Linked DNA regions of Phytohabitans rumicis. The protein of the gene in region 2 interacts with the protein of the main gene of each other region in a pairwise test. Links are inferred from orthologs where the notes say so. Each region holds a gene or a part of one and is shown on either strand. Other genes may lie near its edges. The genes, in order: tsaE, rlmB and Prum_RS15880.

What was found.
Region 1: the proteins of rlmB (region 2) and tsaE interact in binary tests that used the Escherichia coli proteins (3 or more experiments, as listed by UniProt). The link is inferred for Phytohabitans rumicis from one-to-one orthologs.
Region 3: the proteins of rlmB (region 2) and Prum_RS15880 interact in binary tests that used the Escherichia coli proteins (3 or more experiments, as listed by UniProt). The link is inferred for Phytohabitans rumicis from one-to-one orthologs.

The regions. Positions count from the first base shown.
Region 1 is NZ_BLPG01000001.1:3,610,325-3,620,556, forward strand. The notes cover bases 7,142-10,141. They hold tsaE (tRNA (adenosine(37)-N6)-threonylcarbamoyltransferase complex ATPase subunit type 1 TsaE), read right to left. Parts: upstream 8,876-10,141; coding sequence 8,408-8,875; downstream 7,142-8,407. Other genes in these bases: tsaB (tRNA (adenosine(37)-N6)-threonylcarbamoyltransferase complex dimerization subunit type 1 TsaB), read right to left, coding at 7,142-7,311; ung (uracil-DNA glycosylase), read right to left, coding at 7,731-8,435; Prum_RS15860 (alpha/beta fold hydrolase), read right to left, coding at 8,875-10,011; alr (alanine racemase), read right to left, coding at 10,008-10,141. In the rest of the region: Prum_RS15805 (sugar ABC transporter permease), read left to right, coding at 1-33; Prum_RS15815 (DUF1707 SHOCT-like domain-containing protein), read right to left, coding at 1,255-1,536; Prum_RS15820 (DUF6318 family protein), read right to left, coding at 1,558-3,048; Prum_RS15825 (substrate-binding domain-containing protein), read left to right, coding at 3,122-4,891; Prum_RS15830 (hypothetical protein), read right to left, coding at 4,904-5,158; tRNA (adenosine(37)-N6)-threonylcarbamoyltransferase complex transferase subunit TsaD, read right to left, coding at 5,170-6,216; rimI (ribosomal protein S18-alanine N-acetyltransferase), read right to left, coding at 6,206-6,649; more of tsaB, read right to left, coding at 6,646-7,141; more of alr, read right to left, coding at 10,142-10,232. UniProt on the Escherichia coli protein: Required for the formation of a threonylcarbamoyl group on adenosine at position 37 (t(6)A37) in tRNAs that read codons beginning with adenine.
Region 2 is NZ_BLPG01000001.1:4,789,580-4,799,811, reverse strand. The notes cover bases 4,914-7,913. They hold rlmB (23S rRNA (guanosine(2251)-2'-O)-methyltransferase RlmB), read right to left. Parts: upstream 6,969-7,913; coding sequence 5,859-6,968; downstream 4,914-5,858. Other genes in these bases: cysS (cysteine--tRNA ligase), read right to left, coding at 6,958-7,913; Prum_RS21575 (Hsp70 family protein), read right to left, coding at 4,914-5,780. In the rest of the region: Prum_RS21595 (carbohydrate ABC transporter permease), read left to right, coding at 1-432; Prum_RS21585 (hypothetical protein), read left to right, coding at 1,306-1,878; Prum_RS21580 (ABC transporter substrate-binding protein), read left to right, coding at 1,902-3,182; more of Prum_RS21575, read right to left, coding at 3,201-4,913; more of cysS, read right to left, coding at 7,914-8,373; Prum_RS21560 (pectate lyase), read right to left, coding at 8,395-9,819; Prum_RS21555 (helix-turn-helix domain-containing protein), read left to right, coding at 9,934-10,232. UniProt on the Escherichia coli protein: Specifically methylates the ribose of guanosine 2251 in 23S rRNA.
Region 3 is NZ_BLPG01000001.1:3,621,564-3,625,139, forward strand. What follows is about bases 665-3,576. They hold Prum_RS15880 (NAD(P)H-hydrate dehydratase), read right to left. Parts: upstream 2,885-3,576; coding sequence 1,445-2,884; downstream 665-1,444. Other genes in these bases: Prum_RS15870 (glycosyltransferase family 2 protein), read left to right, coding at 665-914; Prum_RS15875 (cupin domain-containing protein), read left to right, coding at 1,090-1,452; Prum_RS15885 (holo-ACP synthase), read right to left, coding at 2,898-3,290; glmS (glutamine--fructose-6-phosphate transaminase (isomerizing)), read right to left, coding at 3,315-3,576. In the rest of the region: more of Prum_RS15870, read left to right, coding at 1-664. UniProt on the Escherichia coli protein: Bifunctional enzyme that catalyzes the epimerization of the S- and R-forms of NAD(P)HX and the dehydration of the S-form of NAD(P)HX at the expense of ADP, which is converted to AMP.

The DNA.
Region 1 (10,232 bases), 1.2 Mb from region 2 along the record:
CGCCGCCGAGCAACAGCGACCGGCACACGATAGCGAGGCAAGACGGGGAGGCGGGACAACGGATGCGCACGGGACCAAGCCAGGAGGAGGTACGCCGGCAGAACCTCGGCGCCCTCCTGCGGTACGTGCACATCCACGGCCCGACCTCCCGGGCCGAGCTCACCTCCGAGCTCGGCCTCAACCGCAGCACCATCGGGGCGCTCACCGCCGACCTGGCCTCCGCCGGCCTGGTCACCGAGGCGGCGCCGCGCGAGACCGGCCGGGCCGGGCGACCCTCGCTGGTCGTCCGGCCGGAGTCGGCCCGGGTCTACGCGTACGCCTTCAGCATCGAGGTCGACCAGCTCCGGGTGGCGCGGGTGGGCCTCGGCGGCGAGGTGCTCGACCTGCGGGCCGAGGAGCGACCGGCCGGCCTGGCCGCCGCGGACGCCGTACCGCTGCTGGCCGAGCTGGTCAAGGAGCTGCAACAGTCCGTCCTCGACGGCGCCGTGTACGTCGGCGGCGGCGTCTCCGTCACCCGGATGATGCGGCGCACCGACGGGAAGGCCGGGCTGAGTGCTGGCGCCGGGGCGAACGCCGCCGCCGTGGCCGAGCCGCTGGGCGCCGCCCTCGCCGGCGAGCTGGGCGCCGACCGGCCGGTCGTGGTGGGCAACGCGGCCGACGTCGCCGCCCTCGCCGAGCACGCGCGCGGGGCCGCGGTCGGCTGCGACAACGTCATTTACCTGCAGCGCGACGCCGGCGTGGACGCGGGCATCATCGTCGGCGGGCGGCGGCTGACCGGACACGCCGGGCAAGCCGGACAGGTCGGCCACATGGTCGTACTCCCCGGCGGGCGGCCCTGTGGCTGCGGCTCGCGCGGCTGCTGGGAGACCGAGATCGGCGACCACGCGCTCCTGAACGCGGCCGGCCGGGACCTCACCGGCGGGCGGGACGCGGCGCTCGCCATCGTCGACGCGGCCTCGCGCGGGGACGCCACCGCCCAGGCCGCGGTACGCCAGGTCGGCGACTGGCTCGGCTTCGGCCTCGCCAACCTGGTCAACATCTTCGACCCCGAGATGGTCATCTTCGGCGGCACCCTGCGGGACGTCTACCTGGCCGCCGCCGCCCAGGTCCGCAGCCGGCTCAACTCCATGGCCCTGACCGCCGCCCGCGAGCACGTACGGCTCCGCACCCCCAACTCGGCGAGGACGCCGCCCTCGTTGGCGCCGCCGAACTGGCTTTCGAACGCCTCCTGGCCGACCCGCTGGACGCCGCCCCCTAGCGGAAGAGCGCCACGTAGAGGCCCAGCAGGACGAGGGCCGCCGCGGCGATGGCGAAGAGGATCAGCAGGTCACGCCGGCCGGTGTCGGCTGGGGTCGCAGCGGCGACGGGGAGGTCGTGGGTGACGGCGGCCAGCTCGCCGAGGGTACGGGCGGCGTAGACCACGCTGACCCGCTCGGCGAACTCGTCCAGGGTGAGCCGGCCGACCTCGGTGTGCCGCTGGAGTGCGTCCACCACCCGGTGCCGGTCGTCGTCGGAGGCCCGTATGTCCGCGCTCACCCGCTCAGCGTACGCCGGGTTTCAGGCGACGCAGCCGGGCGTGGGGACGCTCAACAGCCGCCACCCGCCGTCCCTCCACTCCAGAATCACTTGGCAGCTGGCGACGGTCAGGCCGGCCAGGCTGGCCCGCTCCACACCGGTCCGGTCGAGCGTCGCGCGTGGACCCCGGTCGATGGTCGCCTCGTAGATCGGGCGGTCGAGGGTGAAGAGGCTGTTCGTCGTGACGCCCCGCACCAGGTACGCGCCGCCACGCAGCGAGCCACCGCTGTCGTACGCGGATTTGATCGTGTCGGTGACGCCGCGGCAGTCGGCGCAGTCCGCGCTGGTGATCGCCGCGAGGTCCGTGGTGTCGCCCGTCTGTTGGGCGTGGGTGAGCATGTCGAACCAGTGCCGGACGAACTCGATGCCGCCCTCGCGGGTGTGCGCGGCGGCGCCGGCCGGCAGCGGCGGCGCATTCGAGCCGGCCGACGAGGCGGCTCCGCCCGGCGCGGCGGCCGGCACCCCGGTCGGTTCGCCCGCTCCGGTCTCGCCGGCTGGGCCCCACAGCGCCCGCGTCGCCGCGAAGGCGCCGAGGACCATGGCGAGCGCCACGGCGAAGATGACCGCCATCCGGGTCGGGCTGCCGAAGAGCCAGGCGGAGCCCCGGGGTCTTCGGACCCGCTGGCCGCGGGACGGTGGTCCGGGCGGCCCGCCCAGCGCCGCCCGGGACGGGGTGAGCCCCATCGGCGAGGTCTCCAGGCGCGCCGCCAGCGTGCGCAGTTCCTGGCAGACCTCGGTCGCGGATGGACGTACGCCGGGATCGGTCCGCACGCACTCGTCGGCGATCATGCGCAGCCGGGCGGGCGGGTCGCCGGGGAGCATCTCGCCGAGCATCGTGCCGAAGGCGTACACGTCGCTGGGCGGGGCCGGCACCGCGCCGTCGGTCGCCTCGGGCGCGCGGTAGCGGAGCCGCTCGAACGGTTCGGGGTGCCGGCGGCCGGCGCGTACCAGTAGGCTCACCGAGAAGTCGGTCACCCTCGCCGGCCCGTTCCCCGCCGCCGGCACCACCACATTGGACGGTTTGACGTCACCGTGCACGATGCCGACCTGGTGCGCCGCGCTCAGCGCGTCGGCCACCGAGGCGGCCACCGCCGAGGCGGTGGCGGCGTCGAGCGGCCCGGACTTGGCCAGCCGCCGTGCCAGGTCCATGCCGGGCACCAGGTCGCTGACCAGCGCGAGTACGCCGTCCTCGACGACCACGTCCAGCAGCCGCGCGATGCTCGGGTGCCACAGCACGGTGAGCCCGGTCCGGGCGCGCTGGAACCGGTCGACCAGCCGCGGATCGTCGGCGAGATCGGGGTAGAGCATCTTCACGGCGACGGTACGGTCGGTGCCGAGATCCAGCGCCTGCCACACCTCGCCCGTGTCCCCGCTCGCCAGGAACTCATACAGCCTGTAACGGCCTCCCACCGTTCGAGTCACCGCGATCGTCCCCCACATATGACGGTTGGCCTGCAGGATTGTGACCTTCATGGTCACCAACCCATCCCCCGGCCCCGTATGTTCGTATCACTGTGCAACCAACATGGGTATAGGTGAAGGCCCAATGGCGGATTCTGTACTCCGGCACCGGCGCGGCAACCGCAGCCGGGGCATGGCCGTGGGCGCGGCTGCCGTGGCACTTCTCGTCGGCGGCGGCACCTTCGGCTACTTCCAGTACGCCGGCGGCGAAGAGGGCTGCACCGGTACGCCCGTGGTGATCAGCGTGGTGGCCTCGCCGGACCACTACCCGATCGTCAACCAGCTCACCGACCAGTGGAACGACGCCGGACCCACCGTCGACGGCCGCTGCGTCAGTGCCACCGTCCGCGCCATGCCGTCCAGCGCCGTCGCCGCCTCGCTCGGGCCCGGCTGGGACGAGGCCCGGGACGGCCCCCGCCCGGACGTGTGGGCCCCCGACTTCAGCGCCTGGTTCATGCTCGCCGCCGGGCGCCCGGACGCGGCCGGCATCCTGCCGGAGGGCAAGTCGCCGAGCCTGGCCACCTCCCCGGCGGTCATGGCCATGCAGCAGCCGATGGCCGAGGCGCTCGGCTGGCCGAAGCGGGAGCTCGGCTGGACCGACCTGGTCGGCGCGTTCGCGGGCGGCAAGACGTGGGCGCAGTTCGGCCACCCCGAGTGGGGTCCACTGCGGATCGGCATGGCGGATCCGACCCGCTCCGGCACCGGGCTCGTCACGGCGCTCACCGTCCTCGACCCGAACAACGACCAGACCATGGGCAACGACGAACTCTTCGGCGGCTTGTCGATCGCCCAGCTCACCACCACCAGCGCCGAGGACACGGCGACCCTGCTCCAGTCGTACGTCGACACGGCCACCAAGGACGCCGCCAACCTCCCGGCGGCGTTCCCGATCCTGGAGCGGGACCTCGCCGGGTACGCCGCGACCCAGCCGAAGGTGCCGCTCGTGCCGGTGTACCCGCGTGAGGGAGTCGCGTACGCCGACTACCCGTACGGCGTACTGCGCGCGTCCTGGGTCGACGAGATCCGCCAGCGGACCGCCGCCGACCTGCTCGCCTACCTGCAGCGCCCGGAGAGCCAGGCGGCGTACGAGGCGGCCGGCTACCGCGACGCCGCGCACGCCACGCCGAACACCACGCTGATCGCCGCCGACCGCGGCTTCCGGGCCACCGTGAACGCGCCGGAGCGTACGCCCACCGCCCAGGGTCTCAGCCAACTGCTCGGCATGTGGGGCGTGCTCCAGCGCCCGAACAACGCGCTGCTCCTGCTGGACACGTCCGGCTCGATGAACGACCCCGTACCCGGGACGAAGCAGACCCGGCTGCAGTTGGTGCAGAAGGCCGCGGCGACCGGTGCGAGCCTGCTCAACAACCAGACCACGGTCGGGCTCTGGGCGTTCGCGATCGACCTGACCGCGACCACCGACTACCGCGAACTCGTCGCCCCGGGCCCGGCCGGCGCCCCGGTCCGCGGCGTCCCCCGCCGCCAGGCCATCGCGGGCGCCGTGCAGGGGCTGCGGGCGGGCGGCGGCACCGGCCTGTACGACACGATCGCCGCCGCGTACCAGCGGATGTTGCAGGCGTGGCAGCCCAACGCGCAGAACGTGCTCGTCGTCATGACCGACGGCAAGAACGAGGACGAGGAAGGGCTGACGCTCGACCAGCTCACCAGCCGGCTCAAGGCTTCGGTACGAGCGGACCGGCCGCTGCCGGTCATCGGGATCGCGGTGGGGCCGAAGGCCGACGCGAACGCGCTGCAGGAGGTCTCCAAGGTGACCGGTGGCCGCACGTTCGTGGCGCGCGACGACGTCGGCGCGATCCAGCAGATCGTGCTGGCCTTCGCCGGACGGATCTCGTAGCGGGCTCAGTTCCTAGCGGTCCACCTGGGCGAAGTCCCAGGTGTGGGGCGGGCGGGCGGCGAGGCCGGCGGGCGGGTCCGGGAGCGGCACCGGCGCGCTGCGCCACTTGGAGATGACCACGAGGCGGTGGTCGGTGGAGGAGAAGACCTCGCTGGCGATGTGGAGCGGCTCGACCTCGATCCGCGGCAGGGCCGTGTCGCAGACCCACGCGATCAGCTCGCCGAACCGGGCCGGCTCGGCGCGTACCTCCCACATCCGGACGATCACGTCGCCGGACACTACACGCTCACGATCGTCAACGGCATGGCCGAGTCAGCGGGGAGGTCCAGCCTGCTCGGGGCGACGCCCGACGCGACGAGGTGCGCACCGAGGGCCGCCACCATCGCGCCGTTGTCCGTACAGAGCTTGGGGCGCGGCGCCCGCACCACGATGCCGTACTTGGCGCAGCGCTCCTCGGCGAGCGCCCGCAGCCGCGAGTTCGCCGCGACCCCGCCGCCGATGACCAGCGTCTCGATCCCCCGCTCGCGGCACGCGTCGATCGCCTTGGCGGTGAGCACGTCGCACACGGCCTCCTGGAACGCCGCCGCGACGTCGGCGACCGGCACCGGCTCGCCGGCGCGTTCGCGCGCCTCGACCCAGCGGGCCACCGCCGTCTTCAGGCCGGAGAACGAGAAGTCGTACCGGTGCCGTTCCAGGTCCTTGGGCGCGGTGAGCCCGCGCGGAAAGGCGATCGCGTCGCGGTCGCCGTCGCGCGCCGCGCGGTCGATCGGCGGTCCACCCGGGAACGGCATGCCGAGCAGCCGGGCCACCTTGTCGAACGCCTCGCCGGCCGCGTCGTCGATCGTCGCGCCGAGCGGGGTCACGCCGTTGGCGAGGTCGTCCACCTCCAGCAGCGAGGAGTGGCCCCCGGAGACGAGCAGCGCGATCGACCGCTCGGGCAGCGGCCCGTGCTCCAGCGTGTCGACGGCCACATGGGCCGCCAGGTGGTTCACGCCGTAGATCGGCTTCTCGGCCGCGAGCGCGTACCCCTTGGCGGCCGCGACACCCACCAGCAGCGCCCCGGCAAGGCCGGGCCCGGCGGTGACCGCGATGGCGTCGATGTCGGCCAGCGTGACCCCGGCCTCGTCCAGCGCCCGCCGCATCGTCGGCACGATGGCCTCCAGATGGGCGCGGCTGGCCACCTCGGGCACCACCCCGCCGAACCGGGCGTGCTCGTCGACGCTGGACGCCAGGGCGTCCGCGAGCAGCGTGTGGCCGCGCACGATCCCGACCCCGGTCTCGTCACACGAGGTCTCGATTCCCAGAACTAGCGGTTCAGCTGTCATCTCTCATCATCACGAGTGCGTCGGTGTTGCTCGGTTGGTAGTAGCCGCGCCGGATCCCGACCGGCTCAAAACCGTACATCGCGTAGAGCTTCTGCGCGGGCGCGTTGTCGACCGCGACCTCCAGCAGGACCTTGCCGACGCCGCGCTGTTCCGCCTCGGCGAGCAGCGCCTCCAGCAACGCCCGACCGATGCCGCGCCGCTGGGCGTCCCGCCGGACCGCGATGTTCTGTACCCACGCCTCCGCCGGCGACTGGACCGCCAGCCCGGCGTACCCCAGCACGCCGCCGGTCTGGTCGCGGACGACCAGGTAGTGGTGGCTGTTCGCGAGCTCGTTCCAGAACATCGCCGCCGACCACTGCTCGGGCCCGAAGAGGTCCGCCTCGATGCCCAGCACCTCGGCAACGTCCCACCAGCGAAAACGCTCTACCTTCATCGCAGGACAGGCTTGCGGGCGGCCTGCGCCACCGCGTCGGGCCGGCGCAGGTACAGCGGAGTGAGGCGCTCGGTCGGCGCCTTCGCCAGGACACGCTCGGCGGCCAGCGCCACGAGCGCGTCGGCCAGCGGATACCGGGGTTCGTCGCGCACGGGCAGGCCCAGGACGTCCGCGTACCGGTGGGCGCCCTCGCCGACCGCGGCGGTCACCCCCAGCGCGGCCACCCGCTCGGCGACCACCGCCGGCAGGTCAACCGCCGGCTCGGTCAACGGCGTGCCGCCGTCGTACGCGGCCCAGTAGATCTCGCGGCGCCGCGCGTCGGTGGCCACCAGCACCCGCCCCTCAACCTGGCCGACAGCGTCGAGCGAGCAGACGCCGTACGTCGGGACATCCAGCGCCTGACCCATGCTGGCCGCCGTGACCAGGCCGACCCGCAGCCCCGTGAACGGCCCCGGCCCGACGCCCGCCACGATCGCCGAGAGATCCCGCGACCGCACGCCGGCCTCACCGAGCACGGCATCGACGGCCGGGGCGAGCAGCTCACCGTGCGCCTTTGCGTCAACGATTCGCCGCCGGGCGCGCAGCGCGAAGCCGTCGTCGGAGACCTCCGCCAGCGCCGCCGTCACCGCGGGCGTCGACGAGTCCACCACCAGTACGAGCACGATATGCACCCTATCCGGCCCCTTGGCCGCCGCTCCCACGCCCCGCTCCTCGCCCCCGCCCGTCGCCCTAGCCCCGTCGATCAAGGACAAACGGTCGTGCTTTGATCTCCAATCCACGACCGTTTGACCTTGATCGACGCGGATTCCCTTGATCGGCGAGCGAGCAGGTGCCCTGCGTGGACCTTGGTATCCCAGCGCCCCTCTGGGGGCCGCAAGATACCAAGGTCGTTCCCCACGAGCTACGCCCAAACCACCTCACCTCGTCGATCAAGGGATCTCCCGTCGATCAAGGGCATATGGCTGTGGTTTGGAGATCAAAGCACAACCGTTTGCCCTTGATCGACGGGGCGAGGGCGACGGGCGAGGGCGACGGGCGCGGGGCGAGGGGCGACGGGGGCGGCAGGGGGCCGCTGCAACTCCTAGAGCGCGGCCCAGTCGATGGTGAGGAGGCCGGCGTCGGCCAGGGCCTTGTTGGTGGCGCTGAAGGGGCGGCTGCCGAGGAAACCGCGCGGGTTCATCGGGCTGGGGTGGCCGGCTTCCAGGACCACGTGGTCGGGGTTGGTGATGAGGGCGCTCTTCTTGCGGGCGTACCCGCCCCACAGCAGGTAAACCACGCGGCCCGGGCGGGCGTTGAGGGCGCGGATGGTGGCGTCGGTGAAGTCTTCCCAGCCGCGGTTGGCGTGCGAGCCGGGCTTGCCCTCGCGGACGGTCAGCACGGCGTTGAGCAGCAGTACGCCCTGCGCCGCCCAGCCGGACAGGTCCCCCGAGCGTTGCACCGGTACGTCCAGGTCGGCGGCCAGCTCCTTGAAGACGTTGCGCAGCGATGGTGGCGCCGACACGCCGGGCCGGACGCTGAAGCTCAGTCCGTGCGCCTGGCCCGCGCGGTGGTACGGGTCCTGGCCGAGGATCAGCACGCGGCACTGCTCGGGCGCGCACAGCCGGTAAGCGGAGAACAGGTCGTCCTGGGGCGGGAAGACGGTCTGCGCCGCGTACTCGCCCGCGACGAAGGTGCCCAGCTCGGCCGTGCGGGCCGGGTCGAGGTGCGGCTCGACGGCCGTACGCCAATCGGTCGGCAACAGGTCCAGCAGGTCGAGCGTCACAGGCCCTCCAGGCGAGCCGCCCAGTCACCACCGCTGGGCACGAGTTCGATCATGCGGGAATCGTCGTCGCGGCGGTCGATGCGCACCCCCAGGTACGCGTCGGACAGCTGCTCGACCATGCCCTCGCCCCACTCGACCACGGTGACCGAGTCGTCCACCGAGGCGTCCAGGTCGAGGTCGTCGATCTCCGCACGCGGGTCGACCGCCGAGCCTAGCCGGTAGGCGTCCGCGTGGACGAGCGCAACACGGCCACCCTTCGCGGGGTCGGGTCGGTGCACCCGGGCGATGACGAAGGTGGGCGAGGTGACGTCGCCGCGTACCCCCAGGCCGGCGCCGATGCCGCGCACCAGCGCGGTCTTGCCCGCGCCCAGCGGGCCGGTCAGCACGACCAGATCTCCGGCGCGGAGCACGCCGCCGAGCCGGCGGCCAAAGCCCTCTGTGTCTTCAACGGTGGGTAGCGAGATCACGCGGTCAGCTTCTCCAAGAACTCGACGAGGGCGGCGTTGACCTCGTCGGCGTGTTCGAGCATCACGACGTGCCCGCTGTCGGGCACCTTGACGAACTCGGCCTCCGGCAGGTGCCGGACGATCTCCTCCGAGTGGGTCACCGGCGTGATCATGTCCTTGTCTCCGACGATGACGAGCGTGGGCGTGTTTCGCAGCGCCTTGAGCGCCGGATAGCGCGCGTGCGTGTAGAGCGTACGCAGGTACCGCGCGACGGTCTCGGCCGACGTGCGGGAGTTCATGTCCTCCACATAGGACACCAATGCCGGGCTGGGCCGGGGGTTGCCGAAGCCGTACCGCCGGGTGAGCAGCCAGGCCAGGTCGGACGACGCCTGGCGGGCTCGGTCGATCACCCCGCCGCTGAGCCGGGTCGCGCTGTTGACCAGCGGCAGCAACGGCGTACCGGCGCGGGCGATGAGGGCGGGCAGGCCGAACTTGGTCTCCTCCAGCCGGCCACCCGACGTGGCCATCAGCACCGTGGCCACCACCCGGTCGCCGAAGAGCTCCGGGTACCGCTCGGCGAACGCCATGACGGCCATGCCGCCCATCGAGTGCCCGATCAGGATCAGCGGGCCGTCCGGCACCGTCTCGTCGATCACCGCGTGCAGCGCCTCGGCGAGCGCGGGCAGCTCGTACTCGCCGGTCTCCAGCTTGCCGGAACGGCCGTGGCCCGGCTGGTCGTAGAAGACCATCCGGTAGTCCCCGCGGCGGGTCAGCTCCTTGCGCTGGAAGTGGAACGTGCCCATGTCCAGGCAGAAGCCGTGCACGAAGACCAGGGTCGGTTCGAGCGAGGAACCCGCGCCGGTCACGCTGGCCGCGAACTGGGCGTCCAACTCGACGCCGTCGGCCGGCTCGACGATCTCGACGTACAGGTCGGTGCCGTCCGCGGTGGTGACCGTGGTCGACTCGTCGTACGCCTGCTGGCCGAAGTCTTCATCCGCGTACCGGTCGGTGGTGCCGCGCTTCGAGCGGCGGACCAGCGCGCGCTCGGCCACGACGCCCGCCGCGACCCCGACCGCGGCGACGCCGACCACCGCGCCGAGCAGGCCGGCGCGCTTGCGCATCGACTGGCTGGCCAGCGCGCCGAGGCGGCTCATGCGGGAGCTCCGGCGCCGGTGTAGACGCGTGGCACGCGGGTGCTGCCGAAGCGGGTGACGATCTCGTAGTTGATCGTGCCGACCGCCTCGGCCCAGTCGTCGGCGGTCGGCCCGCCGTGCTCGCCGGTGCCGAAGAGGGTGGCCACGTCGCCGGCCGCGACCGGGTCGTCGCCGCAGTCCAGCACCACCTGGTCCATGCAGACCCGGCCGGCGATCCGGCG
Region 2 (10,232 bases):
GCGCTGGAGACGCTGATGGTCCTGGCCATCTGGCAGTTCGGGGCGCCGATGGTCATCTTCCTGGCGGGCCTCAAGCAGGTGCCCACCGAGCTGTACGAGGCGGCGTCGGTCGACGGCGCCGGGTGGTTCCGCAAATTCCGCTCCGTCACGCTGCCGATGCTGTCCCCGGTCATCTTCTTCAACCTGGTGCTGGAGACGATCAACGGGTTCCAGGGGTTCACCGCGGCCTTCGTGCTGAGCAACGGCACCGGCGGGCCGGTCGACTCCACGCTGATGTACACGCTGAACCTCTACATCAAGGGCTTCACCGAGTACGAGATGGGATACGCCTCCGCCATGGCCTGGGTCTTCCTGGTCGCCATCGGCATCATCACCGCCGTCTTCTTCAGCACCGGCCGGTTCTGGGTGCACTACTCGGATGGGGATCGCTGATGGTCGCGCATTCGCAAATGGTGGCCCGGCGGCGCCGCTCGGGATTCGCCCGCGGAGTCGTGCGTACGGCGATCCTGCTGGCGATCCTGACGATCGTGCTGTACCCGCTCGCCTGGATGGTCGGCACGTCGTTCAAGGGGCAGACGGAGATCGTCAGCAACACCGGGTTGCTGCCGACCGAGTTCTCCCGGGCAACTACACCGAGGGCTGGAACCACTTCGACGTCAGCTTCGCCCGCTTCTTCCTCAACAGCACGATGGTGGCGCTGCTGACCGTCGTCGGAAACGCGGCCTCCTGCCTGGTCGCCGCGTACGCGTTCGCCCGGCTGCGGTTTCCGCTGCGCGGCTTCTGGTTCGCCATCATGATCGGCACGCTGCTGCTGCCGCAGCACGTGCTGACCGTCCCGCAGTACATCCTCTTCAAGCAGTTGGGCTGGGTCGGCGGTGACTGGCCGTACGTGCCGCTGGTCGTGCCGCAGTTCCTGGCGACCGAGGCGTTCTTCGTCTTCCTGATGGTGCAGTTCATGCGCGGCATCCCGCGCGAACTGGACGAGGCCGCGAAGATCGACGGCGCCACACCGTTCGGCATCTTCCGGTACGTGATCCTGCCGCTGAGCCGGCCGGCGCTGGTGACGACCGCGATCTTCTCGTTCATCTGGACCTGGAACGAGTTCTTCCGGCAGCTGGTCTACCTGTCCCAGTTGCAGGACTACACGCTGCCGGTGGCGATGACGCTCTTCATCGACTCCAGCGGGCAGAGTTCCATCGGGCCGATGTTCGCCATGTCGGTGCTCTCGCTGCTGCCGGTGTTCCTGTTCTTCGTCGCGTTCCAGCGGATGCTCGTCGAGGGCATCAACACGAGCGGGATCAAGGGGTGAAACCCGGCTGGTACGACACCATCCGCAACGCCAGCGACCTGGCGCTGCTGGGGATCCTCACGGCCGTCGGCTCGCTCGGCGTGGTGACCGCCGGCGCGGCGGTCGCCACCGCCAGCGCGGCCGTGCACGACTGGTCCGCCGAGGAGCGGTGGCCGGCGGTCCGGGTCACCCTGCGCCGCTTCGCCCGAGCGCTGCTGCCCGGAGTCGTGCCCACACTGGTGGGCCTGGCCAGCGTGGTGCTGCTCGTGCTCAACCTGGCGGCCATCACGCGGGGCGTCGTACCGGGCGGGGTCGCGCTCGCCGTACCCACGTTTTTGCTGCTTGTCGCGGCGGCGGGCCTGGCCGGCCTGACCGTCGTCGAGATCGGCCGGCGCGGCGCGGCGGGTTGGTGGGCCGCCGCCCGCGCCGCGCTGCGGACCGGCCAGGCACAGCCGCGCGCCGTGCTGGCCGGTGCCGGCGTCATCGCGCTGGTGGCGGCGCTGGGCCTGATGATCATCCCGGTACTCGTCCCGGTCCTCGCTGGCTACGCCATCTTCGCCCTGCACGCTGTTGCCCGGCGGCTTTCCTGACCATAGTGTCGTCTTCCGTGCGGATGACCCACGCCCCAGGGCGCGTCCTGGCTGCGGTGCTGCTGATGACGCTGGCCGGATGCAGTGGCGACCCGTCGCCCACCGGCACCGGAAACCAGAAGGTCGAGATCGACGTCTTCTGGTGGGGTGGTGAGAAGCGGGCCGAGCTGACCGAGCAGGCGCTCAAGCTCTACACGTCGCGGCACCCCAACGTGACGTTCAAGAACCACTGGCAGGGCAACCAGGGCTATTACGACAACCTGGCGACCGAGGCCGCCGGCCCGAACGGGCCCGATCTCTTCCAGATCGACGACAACTACCTGACCGAGTACGCCGAACGGAACGTCACCCTCGACCTCTCGCCGTACGTGACGAGCGGGGCGCTGGACCTGTCCAAGCTGCCCGACAGCCTCGCCAAGTACGGCCAGGTGGGCGGCCGTACGGTCGGTGTGGCCGGCGCGGAGAACACCCCCGCGATGGTCTACAACCGCAGCCTCGTCAAGCGGTTGGGCGTTTCCGAGCCCTCGGTCGGCATGACGTACGAGCAGCTCTTCGAGTGGGCGACCCAGATCACCGACCGCACCGACGGCGCGGTCGCCGGCACGATGGACCCCTCGGCCGACTACAAGGCGCTGTGGCTGTGGCTGCGCGCCCAGGGCAAGGAGCTGTACGCCGGAAAGCAGATGGGCTTCACCGCCGCCGACCTGGGCGCCTGGTTCGACATGTGGAAGCAGGCCCGGGACAGCGGTGCGGCGCCCGGAGCGGCCGTCATCAAGGAGGCGAACGGCGGCGACGTGACCAAGCAGCTCGTGGCGACCGGGCGCGCCGCCACCTCGTTCATGTGGTCCAACCAGCTTCCGGAGCTGCAGCGCGGCACCAAGGACGAGCTGGCCCTCGTGTCGTACCCGGGTGACCCGAAGGGCCAATGGGCGCGCGCCTCGATGTACTGGTCCGTGTTCCGCGGCACCCGCTACGCCGACACCGTGGTCGACGTGATCAACTTCCTGGTCAACGACCCGGAGGCCGGCAAGATCCTCGGCACCGAGCGCGGCCTGAGCCCCAACACCGACGTCCGCAAGGTGGTCGGCGAGTCGCTGACCGACCCGACGGCCCGCGCCACCATCGCGTTCGAGAACGCCATCACGCCACGGTTCGGCGCCGCGCCGGCACCGCCGCCGAAGGGGCACGCCAAGATCCGTACGCTGCTGACCGCGGCTGCGGAGAGCGTGCAGACCGGCGCGAAGTCGCCCCGGCAGGCCGCCGACCAGTTCCTCAACCAGGCGAACGCGGTGCTGGCCGGCTAGCTCCCCGCTTTTCCCGGCTCACTTCGCGAACTGGCCGATCATGAAGTCGTACTCGCCGGGGCACACGATGTACTTCGCGTTCCACTTGCAGCCGCTGGAGCGTACGTCGTTGAGGTTGCCCATCTCGTCCGGCTCCTTCGCGCCGGCGTGCAGCCCGGCCACCCCGTAGTCGCCGACCGACTCGGTCGAGGAGTCGAGGAAGAGCAGGTTGCCGCCGTCGATGCGGGCGACCGCGCCCTCGCGGCTCAGCAGCTCGTTCCCGGACGGGTCGAGGATGCGCGACCGGTACTCGCCGCTCACGCTCCGGACCGCCACCTGGTCGCCGAAGTGGATCAGTATCTCCGCCTTGGGCGCCGGCTTGCGCCACAGCTGGCCACCCTTGTCCAGGTCGACCGCGACGACGTTGGTGGACTCCGCACCGGAGCCGCCGCTGTCCAACAGGCACAGACGCAGCTCGCCGCACATCGCCAGGAGGTCCAGGTCCCGGTCGGGGTCCGGCGCCGTGTAGAGGCTCTTCGGGTCGCCGAGACTGTCCAGGTCGTATCCCGAGAGCCGATAGCCGCCCGCGTCGTCCGACGCCACCACCAGCCACCCGTTGTACGCCATCACCTGGTCGTCGAGGTCCGCCACGTTGTTGCGGCTCTTGAGCACGTTTCCGTTGGTCGCGTCGATCACCCGCGCGGAGCGGTCCGCCGCGATCTGCACGATCCGCTTGTCGTCGTCCAGCCGCTGGGCGAACGGGGTGCCCCGCACGTCGGACGGGCCGGACACGTCCTCGACGGTCTGCACCTGGTAGACCGTGGTGCCCGCGTCGCCGCCGCCGGTACGCGGGTTGGGCTTCTCCCACCTGACCTTGCCGGTCTCGATGTCCAGCCCGAGCAGCCGGCTCTGCGCCGAATCGTCGAACACGACGATGTCCCCGACGAAGTACAGGCGGTCCTCGGTCTTGTACGGCCGCTTCCACATCTCGTCCCCGGTCTCGGGGTCCAGGACGATCATGTCCTTGATCGCCTCGCTGGTCGTCGGGTCCGCGTACGCGATCACGGCGTCCGGCAGCACGGTGATCCCGGCCCACCGGTCGGCCGTGGTCTTCGTCTGCTTGCGCCACCGCTCCTTCAGCGACGGCGGGTCCACCGCGACGATCTCCAGCCGCAGGTCCTTCCGCTCGTACGCGTAGTAGGCGTGGTCGCCGACGAATCCGGTGTAGACGTTCGACGTGTAGTCCTCCCCGCCCTTGACCCGGCCCAGCTCGGTCACCGACGCCTGGAAGTCGATGTCGTCGTACCCGCCGCCGGTGAGATAAAGCGCCGCGGCCGTGACCACCGCGGCGAGGGCGACCACGGCGGCGGCCGCGATCCACAGCACCGGACGCCGGCGCGGCGTGATCGGGGGCGCCGGCGCCGCCGGCGGAGATTGTGGAGAGAGCGGGACCGTCGTCTCGAACGGCTCCGCCGCTGCCGGCGGTGGGGGTGCGCTCACCGATCCGGCGCCCGCCATCGCCACCGCCCGGATCTCGGACAGCGCGCCCTCGGCGACCGGCAGCTCGGGCTGCTCCAGCACGGTCGGGGCGATGCCCAGCTCGGCGTGCAGCAGCCGGGCCACCAGCGGGACCCGCGACGAGCCGCCGACCAGGAAGAGCCCGGCGAGCTGGCTCGGCGCCAGCCCGCTGTTGCCGATGACCGCCGCCGCCGCGAACACGCCCCGGCGCAGCAGCGGATGGGCGAGCCGTTCGAGCTCCTCCCGGGTCAGGTGCACGGCCTGCTCGACGCCGGGCACCGGCACCGGCGCCGCCGACGTGCGGGACAGCATCTCCTTCGCCCCGCGTACGTCGTCCCAGAACTGCCGCCGGTTGCGCCACTGCGCGGCGGTCGCCGGCTGGGCGAGCTGCTGCCACGCCTGCTGGTGCGTCCCGCTGAGCGTCCGGCCGAGGTGGTCGACGAGGACCGCGTCCAGGTCGAGGCCGCCCAGCTCGGCGACGCCGCCCGAGCCGATGACCGCGAAGCCGGCGCCCTCGTTGCGTACGACGGCGACGTCCAGGGTCCCGCCGCCGAAGTCGAAGACCGCGATGCAGGCGCCCACCGGCACCGGCCGGCGCAGCACCTCGGCGAAGTACCGGGCCGCCGCGACCGGCTCGGGCACCATCCGCGTACCCGTGTCCCCGCCGACCGGCGGCCACCCGGCGCGGGCGATGGCGGCGACGAGCACGTCCCGGCGCCGCGCTCCCCACGCGGCCGGATACGTCACCACCGCGGGCGGCAGGAACCCGACCGCGTCGACCGCCGTACGGGCGACGGCGCCCAGCACGGCCGCCAGCAGGTCCGCGGTCGGCACCTCCAGCCCGCCGAGCAGCACGCCCGGCTCATCCACCCGCCGCTTGGGGTTCGGCTCGTAGCGGGCCGGGTCGGCCTGGCCCAGGCGCTGGGCGTCCCGGCCCACGTGCAGCCGGCTGGCGTCGTCGAGGAACACCGCCGACGGCATGACCGGCTGGCCGTCGAAGAGCAGGGGACGCGTACGCCCGTCGGGCCAGCGCAGCACCGCGACCGTGTTGGACGTACCGATGTCGACGCCGAGGGCGTACCCGCTGGCCGGGCCTGCCATCTACCGCTCCTCCGAGGGGGTGAGGGGTTCCGGCCCTGCATGTTACGGGGACCACGCAGCCCGCCCGCCCGGTACGCCCTACGCCATGCTGCGGCGGCGTACCACCTCGGCGAGCGTCACCGCGGCGGCCACGCTGGCGTTCAGCGACTCGACCGTCGACGCCATCGGGATGCTGACCCGCAGGTCACAGGTCTCCCCGACGAGGCGGGACAGCCCGCGCCCCTCGGAGCCGACCACGACCACCAGCGGGCCGACGGCCGCCTCAAGGTCGTACACGTCGGTCTCGCCATCGGCGTCGAGGCCGACCACGACGAAGCCGGCCTGCTGGCATGCCTTGATCGTCCGGGTCAGGTTGGTGACCTGCGCGACCGGCAGCCGCGCCGCGGCGCCCGCGCTGGTGCGCCACGCCGTCGCCGTCATGCCCGCGGCCCGCCGCTCGGTGAGGAACACGCCCTGCGCGCCGAAGGCCGCCGCCGACCGGATCACCGCGCCGAGGTTGCGCGGGTCGGTCACGCCGTCGAGGGCGACCAGCAACGGCGCCGGATGCTCGGCGGCCGCGGCCAGCATGTCCTCGAACGCCTCGTACGCGTACGGCGGCACCTGCAGCCCGATGCCCTGGTGCAGCACACCGCCGGTCATCCGGTCGAGCTCGGCGCGGCTGATCTCCAGGATCGCGATGCCCCGGTCGGCCGAGGTGCGGATGATCTCGTTGACCCGGTCGTCGATCTCGATGCCGTTAGCCACGTAGAGCGCGGTCGCCGGCACGCGGGCGCGCAGCGCCTCGACCACCGGGTTGCGCCCGACGAGCAGCTCCGGAGTGCCCTTGGCCGGGGTGGACCGGCGACCGGGCGCCACCCGGGGGCCGGACCGGGACGCGGGCGCCTTGCCCCGCTTGGTCGGCTTGACGCCCTGGGTGCCGCGCCCCCACGTGGTGTCCTTGGTGCCCGGGACGCCGGCCTTCGGCGCGCGGCCCTCCTCGGCCGCCGCGCGCCGCTCCTTGTCCTGCTTCCAGGCGGTGCGCTGGGGCAGCTTCTCCGTGCCCGAGTACGCCTTGTGCCACGGCCGCTCGTCGGCGGGCAGGGTGCGGCCCTTGCCCGACAGGCCGGCCTTGTTCTTTCCGCCGGAGCCGCCGGTCGCGCCCTTTTTCGACGTGACCCGCCGGCCACGCCGCTGAGAATTACCTGCCATCGCCCACCGTCCACCGCGGTCCGGCCGGCGTGTCCTCGACGACGACGCCGGCCTGTTTAAGCTGGTCACGAACCGCGTCGGCAGCGGCCCAGTCCTTGCGGGCACGCGCCTGGGCACGCTGGTCGAGGGCCAGCGCCACCAGCGCGTCGACGACGCTCTTCAGCTCGTCGCCGCGCCCGCCATCACCCCACGCGGGGTCGAGCGGGTCGAGGCCGAGCACATCAAGCATCGCCCGTACGCTGCCGAGCGCCTCCCGGACGGCGGCCTCGTCGCCCCGGTCCAGGGCCCCGTTGCCCTCATGAACGACCTCGCGCAGCTCCGCGAGCGCCGCGGAGGTGTTGAGGTCGTCGTCCATCGCGGCGACGAATCCCGCCGCCGGCGTGCCGAGCGGGACGGCACCGACCCGCTCCGAGGCCCGCTTGACGAAGCCTTCGATCCGCCGGTACGCCACCGCCTTCTCGCGCAGGTTGTCGTCGGAGTAGTCGATCCGGGACCGGTAGTGCGGCTCGGCGAGGTAGTAGCGCAGCTCGACCGGGCGTACCCCCAAGGAGGCCACGTGGTCGAGGTCGATGACGTTGCCGAGCGACTTGCTCATCTTGGCCTCGCCGAGATTGAGCAGGGCGTGGTGCACCCAGTAGCGGGCGAACGGCAGCCCCGCCGCGCGGGACTGGGCGATCTCGTTCTCGTGGTGCGGGAACGTCAGGTCGAGCCCGCCGCCGTGGATGTCGAACTCGGCGCCGAGGTAGCGCCAGCACATCGCCGAGCACTCGATGTGCCAGCCCGGCCGGCCGCGACCCCACGGCGACGGCCAAGTGGCGTCCTCGGGCTCGCCGGCCTTCTGCCCCTTCCACAGCGCGAAGTCGTTGGGACTGCGCTTGGCCCGGGCCGGGCCGTCGTCGGGCGCCTGCATCGCGTCCGGGTGCTGGCCGGAGAGCGCGCCGTACGCCGGGTAGGACCGGACGTCGAAGTACACGTCGCCCGACCCGTCGGCCGCCGCGTACGCGTGCCCGTCGGCGATGAGCTTTTCGATCAGCTCGAACATGTCGGTCATGTGCCCGGTGGCGCGCGGCTCGTTCGTCGGCGGCAGCACGTTGAGCGTGCGGTACGCCGCGCCCAGGATCACCTCGTTGGCGTACGCGATCGACCAGAAGGGACGCCCGTACTCGATCGACTTGGCCAGGACCTTGTCGTCGATGTCGGTGATGTTGCGGATGAGCGTGACCTCGTTGCCCGCGCGCAGCAGCCAGCGCCGCAGGACGTCGTAGTTGACCCCCGAGCGAAGGTGCCCGATGTGCGGCTCGGACTGCACGGTGACACCACACAGATAGATCGCCACCCGGCCGGCTTCTCGCGGGACGAAGTCCCGCACCGATCTGGCGGCGGTGTCATACAGGCGTAGCGTCACCCTGCAAGGGTAACTGCGCGGCTATTGGTACTGGATGTCGGCCGTCGCAAAGAAACAGTTCGTGCCGTCCGCGCCGCTGCCAATCTTCGTCGGCTCCCCGTCGGTGACGCCCTTGTACTTCTCGCAGATCGCGATCTTCTCGGCGCCGTCGCCGATGATCGTGATGCCGGAGAAGCGGGCGGTGTCGCCGAAATTGGCGTTGATGCCGGCGAGCGTCTTGCCCGGCGCGGTGACCGTGACGTCCTGGAAGACCACCGCGCGCTTGTGCTGGGTGGAGCAGTTGCCGCACGAGCGGTAGAGCTTGCCGAAGTCCTCCACCTGGAAGTTCTTGACCGTCAGGGTGCCGCCGCCGTTGTGCTGGAAGACCTTGTCCGACGCCGACCGCGCGCCGCCGCCGTCGACGAGATAGGTCGCCGAGGCGCCGCCCTTGAACGTGGCGGCGTCTTCGCCTACGTCCTGCCACCAGACGTTCTTCAGGGTGCAGGAGCCGGTGCAGTGCACGCCATCGCCGGCCGGTGCGCCGATGATGACGTTTTCCAGCACGGCGCCGTCGGCGAGCTTGAACATGGGATCCTGGCGTTCGCTCTGGCCGCCGTCGCCGATGCCGTAGTAGCGCTTGAGTTTGCCGTCCAGGCCGCTCTTGGGTACCTCGATGGTGTCGTCGACCTTGACCTGGTCGGTCGGCTCCGGCCACGCGGCCGGGGCGTTCGTCGTGGGCGCGGCCGTGGTCGGGGCCGCCGTGGTCGGGACGGCAGTCGTGGGTACGGCGGTGGCCGGCACCGCAGTCGTCGGGGCGGCGGTCGTGGGCGCGGGCAGGCCGCCGACCTCGGACACCGCCACGTCGTCGAAGTCCGCGGTGGCGTGGCCGGTGGTCAGCCCGATCCGCCCCGTCGCGAAGAGTCCACTGCTGCCCGAGACGACCGCCTTGCCGTCGACCGAGCCGCGGATCGTGCTGCCGGACATCTCGACCCGCAGCGTGTACCAGGCGCCGGGGGTCACCGGCACGACGGCGCTCGACAAGACGGTCGACGCGCCGCTCTTGACCGCCTGCAACTCGACCCGGCCGCCGTTGACCAGGACCAGCCGGTAGAAGCTCGTGGCGCCCTGGGCGCGGGCGGCGATGCCCGCGTAGCCGGTCGCGGTGCCGAAGCCGGTCGGCTTCACCCGAGCCTGTACGGCGTACCCGGCCCAGTCCGCCTCGCCGGCGAAGACCCGGGCCTGCTCACTGTCCAGCTTGGACTGCTGATAGACCCTGTTCGTGCCGTCGGTGGCGACCGCCCAGGTCCCGCCCGACTTCGACCAGCCGGCCGCGCCGTTGGAGAAATCCGTGCTGAACGAGGTTGTTTCCGCGAACGCGAACGTCCCGACGGCCCCCATGATGCCGACCACGCCCACGACCGCCCCGCCCAGCAGCACGCGCCTGCGCTGGGCAACGTTTGACGCCACGCATTACCTCCGGTGAATCCCCCCAATGTGCTCCCAGCAGGTTGCGGCAAAGGTTCAATAGTGAAAAGCCCTTTCATGAAGACTTAAGAAAACGCGCTCTCGTACGCTGACGGCGTGAGCGACAACGGGCGGCCGGCCGAGACCGCGCAGACGCTGGATCGGGGCCTGCGGCTGCTGCACCTCGTCGCCGACGCGCCCGGCGGGCTGACCGTCACCGAGGCGGCGGCCCGGCTGGGCGTGGGGCGGGCGGTCGTCTACCGGCTGGTCGGCGCGCTCGTCGAGCACGGCATGGTACGCCGGGACAGCCGCAGCCGGCTCCGCCTCGGCGCGGGCCTCCTCCTACTCGCCCGGCGCGCCCAGCCGCTGCTCGCCGACGCGGCCCGGCCCGCGCTACGCCGGCTGGCCGAAGGCAT
Region 3 (3,576 bases), 1.2 Mb from region 2 along the record:
CTTCCGTTGAGCGGCTCCACGCTGCTGTGACGGCGGCCACCGCCTCGCTGGGGGCCGAGATCGAAATCGTGTTCGTCGATGACGGGAGCGACGACGGCACGCTGGTGGCGCTGCGCGGGCTCGCCGCTCGGGACAGCTCGGTCCGGTACACGTCGCTGAGCCGCAACTTCGGCAAGGAGGCGGCGATGCTGGCCGGCCTGGAGCGGGCCAGCGGCGACGCGGTCGTGATCATGGATGCCGACCTGCAGCACCCGCCGCACCTGCTGCCCCGGATGCTGGAGCTCTTCGAGCAGGGGTACGACCAGGTCATCGCCTGCCGCGACCGGCGTGGCGACCAGTTCTTCCGCACGCTCGCCTCGCGCACCTTCTACCGCATGGTCAACAAGCTGGTCGACGTGCAGTTGGTCGACGGGGCCGGCGACTTCCGGCTGCTGTCCCGGCGGGCCGTCGACGCGGTGCTCTCGCTGCCCGAGTACAACCGCTTCTCCAAGGGCCTGTACTCGTGGATCGGCTTCAACACGGTGGTGTTCGCGTACACCAACGAGGCCCGGCAGGGCGGCCGCAGCAAGTGGACGATCGGCAAGCTCTTCAACTACGCGCTGGACGGGCTGCTGTCGTTCAACAACCGGCCGCTGCGGTTGGCGATCTACGGCGGGCTGGCGCTCACGCTGCTGGCCGTCACGTACATGACGTGGGTCGTGATCAGCGCGTTCGCGCGGGGCATCGACATGCCCGGTTACACCACGATCATCGTAAGCGTGATCGGGCTGGGCGGCATCCAGATGATGATCCTCGGCATCATCGGCGAGTACATCGGCCGGCTCTACTACGAGACCAAACGGCGCCCGCACTACCTCGCCAAAGAGACCGAAATGTCCCCGGTGCAGCCCGCGAGCGCCCGCCGCCCTACCTGAGAAGTCTGTCATCGGCCGTGCGGCCACTTTCCGCAACTGCCTAGTGACAACGGCTTGACACCTCGCCATGACCAAGGGTTACGTTCCTGATCAGGATGTGACGTGGACCACATCAAGGGGGAACCGGGCTGGGGAGGCTCCGGCATGCTCCAAAACATCTATGGGGGTGGATGCAGTGAAGGGCATCGAGGTCAAGACCTTTGACAAGCCAGACGAGACGCGCCCGTTCGAGGGCAACGGATACGCCGACTTCGTCATGGCCGGCGGCCGGACGGTAGCGCGAGGCACGTTCGAGCCGGGCTGGCGCTGGTCACAGAACGTCAAGCCGATCGTGGGCGGGGACTCCTGTCAGGTCTCGCACCTCGTCTACGTGCTGGAAGGGCGGATGCGGATCCACATGAACGACGGCAGCGAGCAGGAGCTGACGCCGGGCGAGGTGGCCGCGATCCCACCAGGACACGACGCCGAGGTGGTCGGCAGCGAGGCATGCGTGGCCCTCGACTTCGGCGAGATCGCGGAATACGCCAAACCTAAGTAGCTCCGCCCAGCGGGACGACGTCCTTCAGCGCGGCGGCGACGTCTGGCGCGGTCACCGGACCGCGCCGGGCCGCCTCACGACCGGCCAGGCCGTGCAGGTACGCCGCCGCGACCGCGGCCCGCTCCGGGGAGAGCCGGGCCGCGAGCAGCGAGCCGAGCAACCCGGCGAGCACGTCGCCGGTGCCGCCGGTGGCCAGCGCCGGCGTACCGGTCGGGTTGGCCCAGGCGCTCCCGGCCGGCGTGGCGACGATCGTGCGGTCGCCCTTGAGCAGGACGGTCGCGTTCATCCAGGAGGCGAGCTGGAGCGCGGCGCCGACCCGGTCGTCGCCGGGCTCCCCGCCGGCCAGCCGGGCGAACTCCCGGTCGTGCGGGGTCACCACGATGGGCGCGTCCCGGCCCCGCAACTGGTCGGCCATCGCGCCGTTGACCAGGAGCGTCAGCGCGTCGGCGTCCAGCACCACCGGCAGCGACGTGGCGAGCACCGAGCGCACCTCGGTCGCGGCGGCGTCGTCCGTACCCAGGCCGGAGCCGCAGACCCACGCCTGTACCCGGCCCGCCTCGGCGACCCGCTTCGTGGCGATCGCGGACGGGTGCTGGCGCAGCACGTGCCCCGCCGCGGTGCCGGCGTACCGGACCAGGCCCGCCGGTCCGGCGAGGGCGCCGCCGACCGAGAGCACCGCGGCGCCCGGGTACGTCGCGGAGCCGGTCGCGATCCCGACCACGCCGCGCGTGTACTTCTCCGACGTCGGGCCGAGCTTCGGCCACCACGAGACGATGTCGGACCATTCGGGTACGGCCAGCGCCGGTTCCGCCTTCAGCCACGGACCGAGCCCGATGTCGACGAGTTCCACCTCGCCCGCGTACGCCGCGGCCGGGCCGACCACCAGCGCCGGCTTGAGGCAGCCGAACGTGACGGTCACATCCGCGCGTACCGCCGGCCCGCGGACGCCACCGGTGTCCACGTCCACGCCGCTGGGGATGTCGACGGCGACCACCGTCGTACGGCGGGCCGCCAGGAGTTGGACCGCCGCCTCCGCGTTGGGGCGCAGCCCGCCGGAGCCGCCCAGTCCGACGATCCCGTCGACGGCGAGATCGACGTCCGGTGGCACGGTGTCCACCACCCGGCCGCCGGCCCGCTGGAACGCCTCCAGCCCGGCCCGGTGCACCCGGTCCGGCGCCAGCAGCACCGCCCGTACGACGGCGCCCCGGCCCGCGAGCCGGGCACCGGCGAAAAGCGCGTCCCCGCCGTTGTTGCCCGCACCGATGAGGAGCAGGACCCGGGCGCCGTACACCCCGCCGCGCTCGGCGAGCAGGAGCGCGCAGCGGCGGGCGAGCCCGGCGGCGGCGCGCTCCATGAGCGCTCCCTCCGGCACGGTACGCATCAGCGCCTCTTCGGCCGCCCGCACGTCGTTGGCCCGCCACGCATGCCTCACTGTGCCTCCACGATCACTGGGCCCTCACGTCCTCCGGGAGCCGTTCCGCGACCACCATGGCGGACGCGATGCCGCCGTCGTGGGAGAGCGACAGGTGCCAGCGAGTGATCCCGCGGTCGGTCGCCACCGCCGCGACCGTGCCGGACACGGTGAGCCACGGCCGGCCGTCCGGGTCGGTGACGATCTCGCAGTCGTGCCAGCGCAGCCCGACCGGAGCGCCCAGCGCCTTGGCGACCGCCTCCTTGGCCGCGAACCGGGCGGCCAAGGACTCGGGCGAGCGCGGGTTGCCCGACGCCGTGAACCGCTCCGCCTCGGTGAAGAGCCGGTCTGCCAGCAACGGGGTACGGGCGAGCGCGCGGATGAACCGGTCGACCAGGACCACGTCGATGCCGACAGACACGATCACGCGCCTACCCTAACGGCGCGGCCGCTATTCCACTGTGACCGACTTGGCCAGGTTGCGTGGCTGGTCCACATCGTGGCCCCGGGTGGCGGCGATCTCGCAGGCGAGGACCTGTAGCGGCACGGTGGTCACCAGCGGGGCGAGCAGCGTCGGCGTGCGCGGCACCCGGACCAGGTGGTCCGCGTACGGCACGACCGCGTCGTCGCCCTCCTCGGCGATGACGATCGTCTGCGCGCCCCGGGCCCGGATCTCCTGGATGTTCGACACGATCTTGTCGTGCAGCACCCCG